Regions from separate parts of the Nonomuraea gerenzanensis genome, predicted to be linked through region 3. Evidence: riboswitches for the same ligand, from Rfam matches in the RefSeq annotation. Region 3 holds a riboswitch; each other region holds the start of a gene.

Region 1 (4,202 bases), 5.3 Mb from region 3:
TCCGGCTGCGACTGCTGCTGCTGACCGTAACCCTGCTGGCCGTACTGCTGCTGCTGGTCGTAGCCCTGCTGGCCGTAGCCCGGCTGGGACTGCGGCTGCTGACCGTACTGGGCCTGCTGGCCGTAATCCGGCTGCGACTGCTGCTGCTGACCGTAACCCTGCTGCTGGCCGTATCCGGGCTGGGACTGCGGCTGCTGGCCGTAGGCGGACTGCTGGCCGGACTGCGGTTGCTGGCCGTAGCCCTGCTGGCCGTACTGCTGCTGCTGGTCGCCGTAGCCCTGCTGCTGGCCGTAGCCCTGCTGGTCGCTGTATTGCTGCTGGCCGTAGCCGGGCTGCGACTGCTGCTGCTGACCGTAGCCCTGCTGCTGGCCGTACTGTCCTTGCTGGCCGTAGCCGGGCTGCGACTGCTGTTGCTGACCGTAACCCTGCTGCTGACCGTACTGCTGCTGCTGGTCGTAGCCCTGCTGGCCGTAGCCTTGCTGCTGCTGGCCGTACTGGGGCTGCTGGCCGTAGCCCTGCTGCTGCCCATGGCCCTGCTGCTGGCCGTATGGGGGCTGCTGGCCGTAGGCGTCGTCCGCCCGGTAGCCGACCACAGTCACGTCCGGGTCGGGCTCGCCAGGGTGGCGGCCCGCGTTGTGCTGCCCGTAAGGGGGATTCTCGCCGGATTCGTCCTGTGGATACGGCGGCTGTCCGGTGCTCACCGTGTCACCTCGCTTCGAGTGCGCATGTGGCACGTGTCAGGACACATGCCTGTGCTGCCCAACGTATCGACATAGGTATCAACAATCACCTTTCCATCTGGTCAAGGTCCGCGTCACCCGATGTCAGATGGAGCAGCATGCGGGTGTTGCCCAGGGTGTTCGGTTTGACGTGTTCCAGGTCGAGGAACTCCGCCACGCCCTCGTCGTACGAGGCCAGGAGTTCGGCGTACACCTCTGGTGAGACCGGTGTGCCCTGAATCGAGCGAAAGCCGTGTCTCGCGAAGAAGTCGACCTCAAAAGTCAGACAGAATACACGTCGCAGACCCAGATCCTTCGCGTGCTGTATCAGCGCCGAGACGATCCGATGGCCGACGCCCATGCCGCGGCACGCCGGATCCACGGCCACGGTGCGGACCTCCGCGAGGTCCTCCCACAACACGTGGAGCGCGCCACAGCCGACAACCTGCCCGCCCCTCTCGGCCACCCAGAACTCCTGCACGTCCTCGTACAGGGTCACCGTGGCCTTCTCCAGAAGCCGCGGGCCCGCGCCCGCATAGGTGTCCACCAGCCGCCTGATCACCCGGACATCGGGCGTGCGGGCACGCCGGACCACGACCGCGCTCTCGGGCTGGGTCTCGGACGTCGCCAGTTCGGCCACCTGCTCCATGGCTCTCCAGAGTACAGATGTCATTACGGCTCAGACCTAACTCCCATGTCTCGCCCCATCCTGTTACATCCGGTGGCCAGCCGAGCACGCTCTCCCCATCTGGCAGAAGCAGCAACGAACGGGACATAAAGCTCGTTCTGCCCGGTCAGGCACGAGATCACCTTGTGACCCTTCGGTTGTGAAACCTCTATGAACTCGGCAGTTCCGGTTGAGCACGAACTCGGAGTGCATTAGTGTCCAGCGACGATGTTCCCCGCGTGTCGCGCGCGCGGGACACGCCCAATCCCCGCGAGGGGAGCCGGGGACCCACCGGCGGCGACCCCCATCGCCCGCCATTCGGGGTGAATCCGAGTTGTTCGGTAGGGCTGCTCCGGCCCGAACCCGTCAGCTAACCCGGTCGGCGTAGAGGAAGGGAGCTTGGTTGGTGAAGCGCACGCGTCACGGCGGAGAGCAGGCGGCGGGCAGGCAGGCCCGCCCTCAGGGGCGTCTCGGGCGATCACGCCGCCTCGGCGGTGTGGTGAGTTTCACAGTGGCCGCGCTCCTGATAGCCATTCCCGTCACCCCGGCGTCCGCGGACCCAGAGCCCTCGCTCCAGGACCTGGCCAAGCAGGTCGAGAAGATGCACACCGAGATCGAGACGCTGACCGAGGAGTACAACGGCCAGCGGGAGAAGCTCAAGACCGCCAAGAAGGCCGCCGACGCCGCACAGAAGACGCTGGCGACCAGTGAGGCCGACCTGGAGGCCAAGCGCGCCAAGGCCGCGCTGCTGGCGCAGAACGCCTACATGACCGGCGGCATGAACCGGATGCTGGCCTTCGCCACCTCCGGCGACCCCGACACCTTCCTCGACCGCGCCGCCACCATGGACGTGCTGGAGCAGCAGCAGGGCGCCGAGGTCAACCAGGTCACGGCGGCCAGGGAGGCCGCCGAGCGGGCCAGGGCCGGCGCCAAGTCACGCATCGACGAGGTGCAGAAGATCGTCGGCGAGCTCGACGGCAAGCGCGACAAGATCACCAAGCTGGTCACCAAGGTCGAGAGCAACCTGTTCAGGCGGGCGCTGGGCGAGGCCGGCCGGCCCGGTACGCGGGCGCAGCGCGTCAACCTGCCCATCGTCGGCAGCGGCAAGGCGGCACAGGCGGCGCGGTGGGCGCTGACGCAGCAGCTCAAGCCGTACGTCTGGGGCGCCGAGGGGCCCAGCTCCTACGACTGCTCCGGCCTCGTCATGGCGGCCTACCAGAAGGTCGGCATCTCACTGCCGCACTACACCGGCAGCCAGTGGACCGCGGGCAGGCACATCTCGCGCGAGGAGCTGCGCCCGGGCGACCTGGTGTTCTTCTACAACGACCTGCACCACGTGGGCATCTACCTCGGCGGCGGGATGATGGTGCACGCGCCGCAGACCGGAGACGTCGTGCGGATCGCCTCGATCGCCAACAGGCCGTTCGCCGGAGCGGTCCGCATCGCCGACTGACCGCCCACCGGAGCGGTCCGCATCGCCGGCTGACCGCCCACCGGCGCCCCTCCCCCTGGGCACCCGCCGCTAGATCAGCTGGCGGCGCGCCGCCCACGCCACGGCCTCGATCGCCGTGGCGACGCCTATGCGGTCACAGATGCCGCGTAATCTCCGGCGCACGGTGCGCCCGCTGATATCCAGCCGTCTGCCCACCCGGTCGACCGTGACCCCCTTGGCCAGCTCCGCCAGTAACGCAAGATCCGCATGGGTCAGCTCAACACCTTCTGTGAGCACATCCATCGGGAGCCCTCCCCCCCAACAGGTGAACTTGGGCCTCGGGACCGGGCCGAAGTCGCTCCTCGCAGACCGTAAACGCATCCTGGAAAGGTCGTCAAGCATGACAATCTCTGCTCTTGACGAGCGCTATTGACATGATCCGATATATGTGACCTACTCGCGATATGTCGGCACCGATCAGCTCGGGATAAACGATCTCATGGAGCCTTCCGGCCCTCCGGATCCAGCGGTTTTGAGCCCGGCTGACGTCCTGGGTTTTGATCCGTTCGATCGGGCATTTCTGCGTGATCCTTACTCCCGTTATCGCGAGCTGAGCACGCGCGGCGCCCTCTTCCGTACGCGCGCGGGCCTGCTCGTCGCCACCACCCACGAGCTCTGCTCGACCCTGCTGCGCGATCCGCGCTTCGGCCGCGGCCCGCGCGGCCAGGACAGCGGAGACCCAGGTCAGCCCACCGCCTCGTTCCTGTGGCTGGACCCGCCCGACCACACGAGGCTGCGCGCCCTGGTGAGCAGGGCGTTCACCCCGCGCATGGTCGAACGGCTGCGCCCGCGCGTGGAGTCGATCGCCGCCTCGCTGATCCGCGCGCTACCCGAGGAGGCCGACCTGGTGTCCGGGCTGGCCTACCCGCTGCCCGTCATGGTGATCAGCGAGATGCTCGGGGTGCCCGCCGAGGACCACGAACGCTTTCGCGGCTGGAGCGAGAAGCTGGCGCGCGGCCTTGACCCGATGCTTACAGCAGACCTCTTATCGGAAACCGGGCGGGCCAGAAAGGAGTTCGGCGACTACTTCCGTGAGCTGGCCGCGCTCAGGCGGGAGCGGCCCGGCGACGACCTGCTGAGCGCCCTGACCCGCGTCCAGGAGCTCACCGAGGCCGAGCTGCTGGCCACCTGCGTGCTGCTGCTCGTGGCCGGCCACGAGACGACCGTGAACCTCATCGCCAACGGCGTGCCGGCCCTGCTGCGGCACGGGCTGCTGCCGGAGGCGGCACGACGGCCCAAGCACGTGGTGGAGGAGGTGCTGCGCTACGACCCGCCGGTGCAGCTCACCTCCAGAGTGGCCCTGGAGGACGTGTCGCTGGGCGGG
Region 2 (4,202 bases), 2.9 Mb from region 3:
ACGAACGCCGTCGCGGACGCCGCGCCCACCGGCCGCGGGCTGCCGCTGGTGGTGCTCTCGCCCGGCTTCACCAAGCCGGTGAGCACGCTCACGTCCCTGGCCGAGGACCTGGCCAGCCGCGGCTACGTCGTGGCCGGCGTCGACCACCCCTACGAGAGCTACGCCACCACCCTGGCCGACGGGACGGTCGCGGAGTGCCTGGCGTGCGACAGCGACGCCGACCCCGGCTTCGGCACGGGCGTGGTCCTGGGCCGGGCGGCGGACGTGTCGTTCGTGCTGGACCGGCTGCCGTCGGAGTGGGACGGCGCCGGGGTGCTCGACCGCTCCAGGACCGCCATGGTCGGCCAGTCGATCGGCGGGGCCGGCGCCGTCGCGTCCATGCTGCGGGACCCGCGCATCCGCGCGGGGATCGACATGGACGGCACCACCTACGCCCGCATCCCGAAGAGCGGGTTCTCCCGGCCGTTCCTGTTCCTGGGCACGCCGCAGCACGTGCCCGGCGGCCGGGACCCGTCCTGGGAGCGTGACTGGAAGCTGCTGAGCGGGTGGAAGCGGTGGATCGTGCTGACGGGGGCGGAGCACCAGTCGTTCACCGACGGGCCGCTGCTGCAGGGCTCGCTCGGGGTCACGCCCGCCTACGGCACCCTGCCCGCGCAGCGCGCCGCCGAGCTGACCCGCACGTACGTGGCCGCCTTCCTCGACCGGCACCTGAAGGGGCAGCGGCAGCCGATCCTGGACGAGCCGTCGTCGCGTCACCCGGAGGCCAGGTTCTGTCCCTCGGCGTGCGGGGCGTCCTAGTTCATCGAGATGTGCACGTGGTCGAAGTGGTTCTCGGTGACGCTGCCGCGGTCCGACATCGCCCGCCACCCGGAGCCCTGGTTGATGCGCTGCTTCCAGATCACGTACTTCACGCCGAGCTTGTCCTTGTTGGCGATCGCCCAGGCCGCGATCCGGTCGCCGAGCGCGCTGTTGGCGGCCGAGGGCATCGAGCCGCCCGTGCTCATCATGAAGTCGCAGGCCCGGCCGAGCGGATGCTCGCCGCTGGAGCCCGAGCGGAAGCAGCCGACCGTGAACGGCAGCGAGAAGTTCTTCTCCACCTGGGCCTTCATCAGCCGGGTCCGGGCGGTGATGTTGTCGGAGCCGGTGGGCAGCTCGGGGGCCCAGGTGCCGTTGGCGTTGCGGCCCGTCCCGAACGGGACGAGGTCTTGGAGCTTGTCCTTGATGTCGTCGATGACGTCCTCGGCCTCGTCGCGCTGCTCGTCCACCTTGGCGGCGTCCGACTTGATCCGCTCGGTCAGCGCGGCGGCCTCCTCGCTGGCCTTCTTCTTGTCGTCGCGGGCCTTGGCCACGGTCGCGACGAGTGCTTGCTGCTCGGCGGTGAGCTGTTCGAGCAGGGCCGCGGTGCCGGCGTCCGTCGGGAGCATGAAGCCCGGCAGCGCGGAGGGGTCGCCGTTCTGGTAACGCAGGCGGGCGATGTCGGCGACTCGCTGCTCGGCGGCGGCCAGCGTCTGCTCCGCCGCTGCCGCCCTGGCCGCGGCGGCCTTGGCGGCGTCCTGGGCCTTGGCCAGCTCGACGCGCTTGAGGTTGTACTGCTCGATGAGCTTGTCGACCTTGCTGTTGAGCTGCTTGAGCTGGGCGCGGAGCTCGGACTCCGTCGGCTTGGGCGCTGCTGCGGCGGTGGCGGCGGCGGTGGCGGATGCCGCCGACAGGGCGGCGGCGGTGGCGGATGTCGCCGGCATGGCGGTGGCGGGGGACGCCGACAGGGTGACGGCGGTGGCGGTGATGAGGCCGATGGCAAGAATCGCGGGGGACGAAGCCGCCACGTAGATGTTCCTCTCCCTCTGCCGGCCGGGTTAGCTGACGGGTTCGGGCATGGGAGGTGCGATTCCCTACCGCCGTAGCGGATTCACCCCAGGTGCGGTTTGGGTCCCCGGCTCCCGGGCGAGGCGCCCGGGATTAGGCGTACTACGACCGTTACGGCCGATGCATATGGGGATATTAGTGGTAGATCACGGGTCATGCGACCTTAAGTAGAAATCTATTAGTGATCAATCTGTGATCGAATCAGCCGGGCCGCCTCTTCCGGCAGAACGTCGTTCACGAAGGCGCCCATCGCGGACTCCGAGCCGGCCAGGAACTTGAGCTTGTTCGCCGCCCGCCTGATGCTGAACAGCTCCAGGTGCAGGTATCCCAGCTCCCTGCCCGCCCGCACCGGCGCCTGGTGCCAGGCGGAGATGTACGGCATCACCATGTCGAACAATCCGTCGAACGCGCGCAGCACGGAGGTGTAGAGGGGTGCGAACGCCGCCCGCTCCTCCTCCGTCAGCGCCGCAAGGTCGGGCACCTGCCGGTGCGGATACACGTGCACCTCGAACGGCCAGCGCGCGGCGGCCGGCACGAACGCGGTCCACAGCTCGTTGCTCGCCACCACCCGCGTGCCCGCCTCCCGCTCGGCGGCCAGCACGTCGGCGAACAGGTTGCCCTTGGTGTAGCGGCCGGCGGCGGCGAGCTGCAGCTTGGTCCTGGGGGTGACGTAGGGGTAGGCGTAGATCTGGCCGTGCGGATGGGCCAGCGTGATGCCGATCTCGGCGCCCCGGTTCTCGAAGCAGAACACCTGCTCCACGCCCTCGATCTGGGACAGCTCGGCCGTACGGTCGGCCCACGCCTCCATGACCAGCTCCACCTGGGAGTCGGGGAGCTTGGAGAAGGAGGAGTCGTGATCGGAGGTGAAGCACACCACCTCGCACCGCCCCACGCCAGGACGGACCTCGCTCAGCCCGCCCGGCTCCTCATAAGTCCCGAAATTTGTGGAGAAGGAGGGAAAACGGTTCTCGAACACGACCACGTCGTAGTCGTGGGCGGGGATCTCCGTCGACCGGGTGTCGGACGAGGGGCACAGCGGGCACTCGGCCGTGCCGCCGGTCGGCAGGAACGTGCGCGTCTGCCGGTGCCCGGCGATCGCGATCCACTCCTCCGTCAGCGGGTCGTACCGCATCTCCGACGCCACCGGCCGGGGGCCGAGCGTCCGCCGGTCGATCGCGCTCCTGTCGGCGTCGTCACGCCGGTCGAAGTAGATCAGCTCCCGGCCGTCGGCCAGATGGGTGATGGTGCGCTTCAAGGGGTGCCCTCCGCGATGATCAGTTCTCCGGCCCGTTCGGCCAGCTCGGTGCGTGCGTCCTCCGGCAACCCCGCGTCGCTGATGACCACGTCGGCCTCGCTCAGCTCGGCGATGGTGCTGATGCCGACCGTGTTCCACTTCGTGTGGTCGGCGGGGACGACCAGCCGGGTCGCGGCCGTCACCAGCTCCCTGTCGGTCTCGGACTCCAGCAGGTTCGGAGTGGTGAACCCGGCGCGCACGCTCATCCCGTGCACGCCCAGGAAGAGCGTGTCCACGTGCAGGCGGCGGATCGCGGCCACGGCGACGGGGCCCACCAGGGCGTCGGACGGCGTGCGTACGCCCCCGGTCAGCACGACCGTGCGGTCGGCGCGCGGGTTGCGGTGGAAGACGTCGGCGACCGGGATCGAGTTGGTGATCACGGTCAGCTCGGGCACGCCGATCAGGTGGTGCGCCAGCGCCCACGTGGTGGTGCCCGCCGACAGCGCCACGGCCGTGCCGGGACGGACCAGCGTGGCGGCGTGCCGCGCGATCGCCTCTTTCTCCTGCTGCTGCCGGGCGGACTTGGCGGTGAACCCGGGCTCCTCGGTCGAGCCGGGGCCGAGCGCGGTCGCGCCGCCGTGCACCTTCTCCAGCAGCCCGCGTTCGGCCAGCACCTCGAGGTCGCGACGGATGGTCATGTCGGAGACGCCGAGCTCGCGGACGAGGTCGGCCACCCGGACGCCGCCGTTGCTGCGCACGCGTTCGAGAATCGCCTGCTGACGCTGCTGTGCGAGCACGCCCCGCTCCTTCCAACAGATTCCACCAAATTATGACACGGAATTGTTGGGGAATGTTAGTTAGCGCTGGAACGCTTGCGCTGGTCAGCGCGACGGGGGACGGTGGGGGCTCACCGATCACCGGAGATTCACCGGAGGCGAGCTTATGGCCAGGCGCGCACGCAAGGGCAGGGCACGCAAGAAGAAGAAGGCGAACCACGGCAAGCGGCCCACGGCCCGATGACGGGCGGCCGCCCTTGCGGGAGAGGGCGGCCATCCACCTTCAGCGGGTCACTCGCGCTCGGCCGATCGCCCCTTGTTCAGCCTGG
Region 3 (4,202 bases):
CTGGGACATGGGGAGCGGGCCGGGCATCCCCGACCCCCGCCTTGGGGGTGGTGAGCCGGCGCAGGCCGAGCAGGGCGTACCCCAGCACCACGAAGGCGGCCAGCACGCCGGCGGCCACCGACGCCACCGTCGGCCAGCCCAGCCGTTCCACGTTCAGGAACGGGTAGACGTAGCGGCGCGGCAGGTTGGGGGCGGCGAGCAGCACGAACGCGCCGTACAGCAGCGGATACCCCAGCCAGGCGAACGGCGCCGCCCACCGCGCCCGGCTTCCCCGGTCGAACGCGATCCAGTCGGTCACCGCCATGAGCGGCGTCACGTAGTGCAGCAGGAAGTTGCCCCATCCGCGCGCGCCGCCCCCGTCCAGCAGCGCCAGCGGGTTCTCCAGATCGCGCGAGACGTAGTTGACCAGGCAGGTGACCAGCAGGTACAGCGTCACCGCGCCCTTGACTGCGGCGGAGGCGGGCCTCCTGCGGCCCGCGGCCACCCGCCAGCCGTAGTAGAGCGCCAGCATGACGTTGCTCTGGACCGTGAAGTAGGCCCATGGGCGGCCGATCGACGACGTCAGGCACACCAGGCCCGTCACGGTTGCCGCGACCAGCAGGAGCCGCCACGCCGTCAGCCGTCCCTCACGCATGTCCGCCACAAGATCACGTTAGCGCCGGAAGCGCCCACCAGGCGGCGATTCTCCGCAGATCCGGGCTTCGAGGGCGGGCGACGCGGTAGGGCTTCAGGGGCGGGCGACGCGGTAGCGCAAATGAGTCACGAGCGCGTCGCCTGTGCCCGGCTCCCCGACCGGGACCAGCTCGGCCCGTTCGCCGCCGAACAGCGGCGTGCCCCCGCCGAGCAGCACCGGAACCAGGTGCAGCCACACCTCGTCGAGCAACCCCGCCGCGAGCAACTGCCGGGCGACGCCCGCACCCAGCACCAGGACGTCCTTGCCCCCGGCCGCGTCCCCGGCACGCCGGACCGCCGCCTCCAGCCCGTCGAACGCGAACGTCCCGCCGTTGTCCCCGAGAAGGTCCTGCCTGGTCCGGTGGGTGACCACGAAGCTCGGCACGCCGGCCCACGGAGTGCCGCCCCACGGACGCAGACCCAGGTCGAACGTGCGCCGCCCGATGACCGTGGCCCCCACCGCCTCGTCCACCTGGCGGCGGACCACCTCGTCGATCCCGCCGCCGCCCATCCACTCGTGCAGCCGTTCGCCGCCGTCGCCCATGGGCTCGTCCTCCCGGACGTCCGGCCCGGTCGTGAAACCGTCCAGGGACACCGACACGTCCAGCACCACCTTGCTCATCGTGAGCCCTCCTCCGTCTCGATCGGTGCTCTCAGGAGGAGGTCGGAGCCGGGCGCGCCGTCTCGACATCACCGGCGGCACTTCTCGGCGCGGCCACGCAGGCCGCGCCTCAGGCGGTGCGCCTGCCCAGGTCGCGCAGCTCGTCGGGGCTCAGAGAGGAGACGTTCTGGTCGATCGGGGAGTCGGTGTACTGGTGGATCGTCCAGGACTTCCAGTCGGCGGGCGGGGTGATCATGCCCTTGGCCTTACCGTAGTGCGCCACCCAGAGCGGGTAGTCGGCCAGGCCCTTGCCGTAGGTGTCGGCGAAGTTCCAGCCGCTGTAGAACATCGGGGTGACCCCGGTCCTGGCCTTGACGTGGGCCAGCCACGCCTTGGCCCAGGCGTTCACCTGCTCGACGGACCGGTCGTCGGCCGTCTCCAGGTCCAGGACCAGCAGATCGCCGGGCTCGGCGGGCTGCGCGTTCACCACGGACAGGAAGTGGTCGGCCTCGGCGATGGGGTCGTTGCCGGGGTGGCCGTAGTGGTAGGCGCCGCGCACGATGCCCTTGGCGCCCAGCTCCCGCCAGTTCCTGGCGAACGAGGCGTCGCGGAACTCGGTGCCCTCCGTGGCCTTGACGATGCCGAACTGGGCCGAGCTGGCGTTCCAGTCGTAGAGCGGCTCGTAGTTGGAGATGTCCAGGCCGTAGGAGAGCGAGCGGGCCCCCTGCTGGGATCCCTGCGGGGTCTCGTGCTGGGTGACGTGGCCGGCGGACGAGGCCAGCGCCGTGCCGGCCACGCCGGTCAGGGCGGTGGCGCCCGCCAGGATCGCGCCGCCGACGGCCAGCGCGCAGCGCTCGGTGAGCTGGTTCTTCAGGGTGGTGGCAAGCCGGGGCTTGGGCATGAGGGGATGACTCCTTGCTTCCATGCCGCCTACCGGGTTAGCTGACGGGTTCGGGCCTGGAAGTGCCCTACGGGCGCGGCGTGCGCCCGATTCACCCCGGAAAGATTGGGTCCCCGGTTCCGCGGGTCATGCGGATTCGGCGGCCGGGCGTCGTTCTCGCGGTCAGAGCCGGCGGGAACGGCGCTCGGTCCGGTCGACAGTGCAGGCGACGACCTGACACGAACGCGTCAGTACGTGCGTTGCCTGCCTATCGAAGGTACATATCACCCCAAAAGCGGTGCAAATATGGCAAAGAAGGTCCCCTGGGGGTGGGGGCCTTCATCGCCGTCCCAGTCGGCGATCCGCGGCTGGGTAAAACTTTCCGCCGTCCCCGGGGTCAGCGCTCCGCGGTGACGCGGCGGCGGCTCAGGACCAGGCCGAGGGCGATCATGACGATGCCCAGCCCCAGGTGCAGCCAGTTGTCGGCAGTGTTCAGCGGGACGAAGTTGGCCGGCGTGTCATGCCCGACCAGCAGGCCGTAGATCCACAGCAGCAGGTAGATCACGCCTCCGCCGATGAGGAAGTTGCGCGCGCCGCTCCAGGTCCGGGCGAGCAGGACGCCGACGATGCCGAACAACAGGTGGACGATGTTGTGCAGGATCGATACCTGGAAGACGCCGAGCAGGTGCGCGCCGGACTCGTGGCCGGCGAACTGCAGCTCGTCGTAGTCAGTGGTGATGCCGGGGATGAAGCCCAGCACCCCGACCAGCAGGAATGCCGCACCGACGATGAGGGCGGCGAGCTGCAGGGGTGTGCGGGCGGTGGGGGTGTGCGGGGTGTCCATCGTGGACCTCCCTTGCTAGGTGGACCCCCCTTCTACCCTCAGATGCCAAGTCAGTCGGCACTTGTGAGTAACGGCTGTCTGCGGCATCGCCTGCGACAGCGGCCACTTGGCGATCGCGAGCCGCTCCGCTGCGTCGTTCACGACAGCGGCCGCTCTCCTGCCCTCGCACGTGCTCACCGACGACCCGCCCCGGGCCGCCGTCCTCACCCCAGGCCGGCGGCGGATGCAGTCAGTGCGAGTCCCAGGGCGCCCCCACGGTGTAGAGCAACGTGGCGAGCGCGAACAACGCGCACACCGCCTGGGCGATCCTGGGCGAGTTCTTGACGCGCTTCATGACGAACGACCTTTCGTGTCGGGATGCCGCCGCATCGCGGCGGCGATGAGCAGAGCGGTGCCGACCGAGAGGACGACATCGCCCAAGCTGACGATCTTCCGCAGGCCGGGGATCGGAATGATGTCGGCCAGGAAGAGCAGCTGCGTGCCGGACGAGGCCGGCTCGTTCTTGGCCGTGGCACTGCCGGGCGGCAGCCCGATGACCTCCGCCGCCCAAGCCGAGTACGGCATGGCCCCGTTCAGCGCGATGGCCAGCCCGTTCATCGCGGCCCCGGCCAGGACGAGCACGGCGGCCCGGCGCATCCGCGGCGAGAAGCGCGGGAAGTTGACCGCCAGCCACACCAGGACGATGGCGAAGGTCAGGACGAGGAGCGGCGCGGCGTCCACCACGTAGGCGTGCACGGCCTGGACCGCGACCGCCAGCCACAGCAGCCAGTACGCCCGAAAACCGCCCGCGATGCCCACCAGGCAACCGCCCCGCAGGCGGCCGACGGCGACTCCGGCGACGACCGGCACCGCCGCGAGCACGAGAAACCCAGGCACCCCAGCCCCTTCCGTCACCACCTGCTGCCTGCGCCGGAGTCAACCAGCCGGGTGTGTCACGACGGCTTCAGATCTGCTTCAGCCCACGGAGGAATGCCAAGGCGCCAGAACCGGCCCTTCGACGTCCGGAACCATCGGTCTCGTCGGGCGAGATGGCCACTCATGGACGAGGACCGCGACCCCGTCACCGGGCTGGACGAAGTCCGCTGGAGCCGCATGCGACACGCCTGCGGCTCGGCGAAGAGGCGCAGCACGGCGATGCCGGGGCAGCGGCGGCGGCATGGAGCCGGAGGCAGTCGTCGCCGCCGATCACAGCCGATCCACCATGC
Region 4 (4,202 bases), 3.6 Mb from region 3:
TCGCGGTGCGGCGGCTGGCCGCCTCGGGGCTGCTCGCGGCCCCCGACCTGCCCCAGCGGCGGACGCCGCGCGAGCGTCCGCCGCACGACCCGGCGGCGCGGGCCCAGCCGCTGGGCCCGCCCGTGACGGGCGATCCGACCGATCTGGCGCTGCTGATGCGGCTGAAGAAGGCGCTCGAGGAGCTGTCGTGAGGTTCCCCTCACTCAGGAGGAGGCCACCCGTGGAGCTGGGACAAGAGGTTCTGGAGGAGATGGCGCTCCTGCGCGAGCGCACCCCGGACGTCCAGGGGAGCGTCGCGTGCACCGTCGACGGCCTGCAACTGGCCTGCGACCTGCCCGGGAAGGCCGGCGAGCAGGCGGCGGCGCTGTCGGCGGCGCTGCTCGCGATGAGCCGGCGCATGCTCGTCATCTCCGGCCAGGGGGCACTGGAGGAGACGCTCATCTCCGGCACGGCCGGGTTCACGGCGTTCTACGCCGCCGGCCCCACCATCGTCCTCACAGTCCTGGCCGGGCCCGGCGCGAACGTCGGGCTGCTGCGGCTGGAGGGCAGGAAGACGGCTGCCAGCGTGGCCGCCGTCGCAGCTCGTCAACGATGAGAGGAGAGAACATGGCCGGCATGGACGTGTCGCTCAAGGAGATGATGACCATCGACGGCTCCATCGGGGCCGCCATCGTCGACCACGGCAGCGGCATGGCGCTCGGCGCGCTCGGCGGCTCCAAGGACCTGGACCTCCAGGTCGCCGCGGCCGGCAACACGGAGGTGGTCAAGGCCAAGCTGCGCACGATGGACTCGCTGGGGCTCAAGGACGCCATCGAGGACATCCTCATCACGCTCAGCGGCCAGTACCACATCATCCGGCCGATCACCGGGCGCAGCGGCAAGGGGCTGTTCCTGTACCTGGCGCTCGACCGCAACCGCGGCAACCTGGCCCTGGCCCGCCATCAGCTCCGAGGCATCGAGGAGAAGCTGGAGGTCTGACGCCCGTTCCGGTGGCCCGCCCTTGGGGGGCCGGGCCACCGGCGGCGTCGGCCTCGTCGCCGTCAGGCCGAGGTCAGCTTGGTGATCTCGGCGACGAAGCTCGGCCACAGCTCGCGCGGCAGGTCGTGCCCCATCCCCGGATACGTCACCAGCCGCGCCCCCGGGATCGCCGCGGCCGTGGCCCGGCCGCCCACCACCGGGACGAGCGGATCCGCCTCCCCGTGCAGCACCAGCGTGGGCACCGCGACCTGGGCGAGCAGCTCCGTACGGTCGCCCGACGCCATGATCGCGGCGAGCTGCCTGGCCGTGCCCGCCGGGTCGAAGCAGCGGTCGTAGGCCAGCCCGGCCATCGCCCTGATCCGTTCCTGGTCCAGCTCGTAGCCCGGCGACCCGATCGTGGACCAGGTCCGTACCGCCTGCTCCAGCACCGCCTCGCGGCCCTGGGCCGGCCTGCCCATCAGGATCGCCGCGGCGGCCTCCGTGGGCGGGGCCACCGACGGGCCGGGCGTGGACATGATCGAGGTCAGGGTCAGCACCCGCTCGGGGTGCCGGATGGCCAGCGTCTGGGCGATCATCCCGCCCATGGAGGCGCCCACGATGTGCGCCGCCGTCCAGCCGAGCACGTCCATGAGGGCCGCGGTGTCGTCGGCCAGGTCGTCCAGCAGGTACGGCGGTGCCGCGCCCGTCGCGGGCACGCCGTGGTCGTGGAAGTGGGTGGACAGGCCCGCGTCGCGGTTGTCGAACCGTACGACGTGGTGTCCCTGCTCGGCGAGGAGCTCGCAGAGCCCCTCGTCCCACTGGATGAGCTGGGCGCCGAGTCCCATGATGAGGAGCAGGGGACGGCCCGTGGGTGAGCCGAAGCTCTCGTAGGCGATTTCGATGCCGTTCGCGGCTGCGCGGGTGGTCACGCCGACCAGAATGACATTCTGGTCGGCTCCTCGTAAAGCGCCGGCGCTTGAGAAGCGCCGGGGTCAGCGCACGAGGAGGGCGCGCAGGCGCTCGCCGCCGAGCACCACGCCGCCGCCCGCCATCGACAGGACGCCCGCCGTCAGCGCGCCGCCGACCACGCCCGACTCCTTCGCCTCGCCCACGGGGGCGTCGAGGAGCTGGTCGTTCGCGGCGGCGGACTCCTCCTCAGACTGCGGCGGGGTCGCGGGGTTCGGGTCGCGCCGGGACCAGGCGCCGGTGGAGAACGGCACGGGGTGGTTCTTCTTGCCCACCCCGGCACCCCACTTGGTGATGACGTAGTCGACCTCGATGTGCCCCTGGCCGCCGACGCCGTCCACGCCCAGCGTGCTGGGGTTGAACTCGCCGCCGGTCAGCTCGGCGAACGTCTTGGCGTCGAGGTCCAGCATGATGCCGCGGTTGGAGGGCGCGCCCGGCCCGCGGTCACCCACGAAGAAGGGCATCTTCTTGCCCTTGTACACCACGTAACCCTCGGTCAGCAGCGGCCAGCTCGGGCTCGCCGCCAGCCCCTTCTGCATCGGCTTGCCGCTGGCCGGCAGGCCCGTGTCACCGGCGCGGCCGGAGGCGTCGTCCCAGAAGTACGAAGCCGTGGTCGAGCCCTTGAGCAAAATCTTCTGGCCGGTGTCGGTGTCGGAGTCGGCATGGGCGGCCGTGCCGGCGATGGTCAGCGCTCCGACGGTGGAGGCGGTGAGCACGGCGAGGGAACGCAGGCCAAAACGGGCAGACATGAAGCAGCAAAACCCTTCACTGGGGGACAGGGAGGTTGCACTCACGGAAAAAAGGGCGCGGCGGAGCAGAACTCCGCGATATCGCTACGCGAAGCGCAAGATACGAGTCTTCGGGGAAGGGGGCCGCTCAGCAGGCGGCCGGCAGGTAGCGGTCCGGGGGTACGACGCGCTGGTGCATGGGGTAGCTTGTCCTCTCCATCACGCCTACCGGGTTAGCTGACGGGTTCGGGCGTGGAGATGCCCTACCGGCACAGCGCCGGATTCACCCCAACAAAGGTGGTTCCCCGGTTCCCGAGGGTTCGGGATTCGGCGCCAACCGGTCGTCCCTCTGGGGTAAGGACTAGGTCACCGGCTGGTAATGGCGATTACCTTAGCCACGGAATCGGACATCTGCAAACGATTCGCCATGAATCACCATAAAGATCTACCTGCGTTCGGGAAGAAAAAAGGGGGCACGGCATGCCGTACCCCCGCCAGAATGTCAGCCTCAGCCGCCGCTCTTGCGCCTGAACGATCTTTTACTCGCAGCCGGACCGTGCGCCCCGTGGATCTTCGATGGGTCGCCGCCCCTGCCACCGGCGCCCGATCCCGCGTGCTGGTTGCGCTTGCGCTCCAGTGCCTCGCGGAACTTGCGCTTCAGCTCGTCCTCGGGAGTTTCGCTGACTTCCGGCTCCGGTGTATCCGCCATGAGGACCTCCATGGTGTTGGGGACAGTTCACAGCTTCGCACGGGACCGCTTATGACGCGAAACCGGGCCTGCGCGCAAGTGAAGGCCCGCAACCGGAAGCCCGGGCCGGGACCGGGCGGGCGACGTCGATCACGGTCCCCGTACACACCGGGTAAAGGGGATCCGCTCCGTTCGTGGTGTTGGGTTGGGACAGGTGCGGATATGGATCCCACGATGAGACTCCTCGGTCGTGACCTGGCGATGGATCTTGGGGCGGCGAGCACGCGGATCTACGTCAAACGCAAGGGAATCGTGCTCGACGAGCCCTCCGTCGTCATGTGCGACGACCGCACGGGCAAGATCGTCGGATACGGCGCGGAGGCCGCCGACGAGACCGGCGGGCGCACGCACTGGCCGGTCAGCGGCGGGCTGCCGGCCGACGCCGAGCTGGCCCGGCGCATGATCCGGCACTTCCTGCGCAAGGTGCACTGGCACCCGTACGCCAGGCCGCGCCTGGTCATGGCGCTGCCGCCCGACTCCACGGCGATCGACCGCGAGGCGCTGCAGGACATCGCGTACGAGGCGGACGCCAGGATCGTGCACCTGGTCCCGCACGCGCTGGCGGCCGCGCTCGGCGCGGGCATGTCGCGCGGCGGGCACACCGGCCACATGGTGATCGACATCGGCCGCGACGCCGCGCGGATCGCCGTGCTGTCGGGCGAGTCCGTGGTGGCGACCGGCTCGGTGCCGTACGGCGGGCAGGCCGTGAACCGGGCGATCGTGCGCTTCGTGGAGCGGGAGCACGGGCTGCAGCTCGACGACCGCGAGGCCGAGGCGGCCAAGCGGCACGCGCACGACGGCGA

What was found. Region 3 has a riboswitch for cyclic di-AMP ahead of LCN96_RS30310 (glycoside hydrolase family 25 protein). Riboswitches for the same ligand answer to the same signal wherever they lie in the genome.
Region 1: linked by a shared signal. The riboswitch ahead of LCN96_RS54965 (C40 family peptidase) and the one ahead of LCN96_RS30310 (glycoside hydrolase family 25 protein) in region 3 are both predicted to bind cyclic di-AMP.
Region 2: linked by a shared signal. The riboswitch ahead of LCN96_RS43765 (coiled-coil domain-containing protein) and the one ahead of LCN96_RS30310 (glycoside hydrolase family 25 protein) in region 3 are both predicted to bind cyclic di-AMP.
Region 4: linked by a shared signal. The riboswitch ahead of LCN96_RS57265 (hypothetical protein) and the one ahead of LCN96_RS30310 (glycoside hydrolase family 25 protein) in region 3 are both predicted to bind cyclic di-AMP.

Annotation. Positions count from the first base shown of each region.
Region 1 is NZ_CP084058.1:11,784,222-11,788,423, forward strand. It holds gene LCN96_RS54955 (RDD family protein) at 1-701, opposite strand, end outside; gene LCN96_RS54960 (amino-acid N-acetyltransferase) at 787-1,368, opposite strand; cyclic di-AMP (ydaO/yuaA leader) riboswitch at 1,635-1,786, shown strand; gene LCN96_RS54965 (C40 family peptidase) at 1,886-2,839, shown strand; gene LCN96_RS54970 (LuxR C-terminal-related transcriptional regulator) at 2,909-3,121, opposite strand; gene LCN96_RS54975 (cytochrome P450) at 3,351-4,202, shown strand, end outside.
Region 2 is NZ_CP084058.1:9,416,832-9,421,033, reverse strand. It holds gene LCN96_RS43770 (alpha/beta hydrolase family protein) at 1-798, shown strand, start outside; gene LCN96_RS43765 (coiled-coil domain-containing protein) at 795-1,823, opposite strand; cyclic di-AMP (ydaO/yuaA leader) riboswitch at 1,829-1,973, opposite strand; gene galT (galactose-1-phosphate uridylyltransferase) at 2,042-3,118, opposite strand; gene LCN96_RS43755 (DeoR/GlpR family DNA-binding transcription regulator) at 3,115-3,894, opposite strand; gene LCN96_RS57550 (50S ribosomal protein bL37) at 4,040-4,117, shown strand; gene LCN96_RS43750 (TrpB-like pyridoxal phosphate-dependent enzyme) at 4,194-4,202, opposite strand, start outside.
Region 3 is NZ_CP084058.1:6,477,412-6,481,613, reverse strand. It holds gene LCN96_RS30320 (Pr6Pr family membrane protein) at 1-634, opposite strand, end outside; gene LCN96_RS30315 (dihydrofolate reductase family protein) at 728-1,294, opposite strand; gene LCN96_RS30310 (glycoside hydrolase family 25 protein) at 1,404-2,174, opposite strand; cyclic di-AMP (ydaO/yuaA leader) riboswitch at 2,186-2,326, opposite strand; gene LCN96_RS30305 (DUF4383 domain-containing protein) at 2,551-2,997, opposite strand; gene LCN96_RS30300 (DUF5317 family protein) at 3,328-3,873, opposite strand.
Region 4 is NZ_CP084058.1:10,074,559-10,078,760, forward strand. It holds gene LCN96_RS46825 (hypothetical protein) at 1-191, shown strand, start outside; gene LCN96_RS46830 (roadblock/LC7 domain-containing protein) at 221-595, shown strand; gene LCN96_RS46835 (hypothetical protein) at 607-978, shown strand; gene LCN96_RS46840 (alpha/beta fold hydrolase) at 1,041-1,886, opposite strand; gene LCN96_RS57265 (hypothetical protein) at 1,950-2,672, opposite strand; cyclic di-AMP (ydaO/yuaA leader) riboswitch at 2,859-2,994, opposite strand; gene LCN96_RS46850 (DUF5302 domain-containing protein) at 3,160-3,360, opposite strand; gene LCN96_RS46855 (rod shape-determining protein) at 3,574-4,202, shown strand, end outside.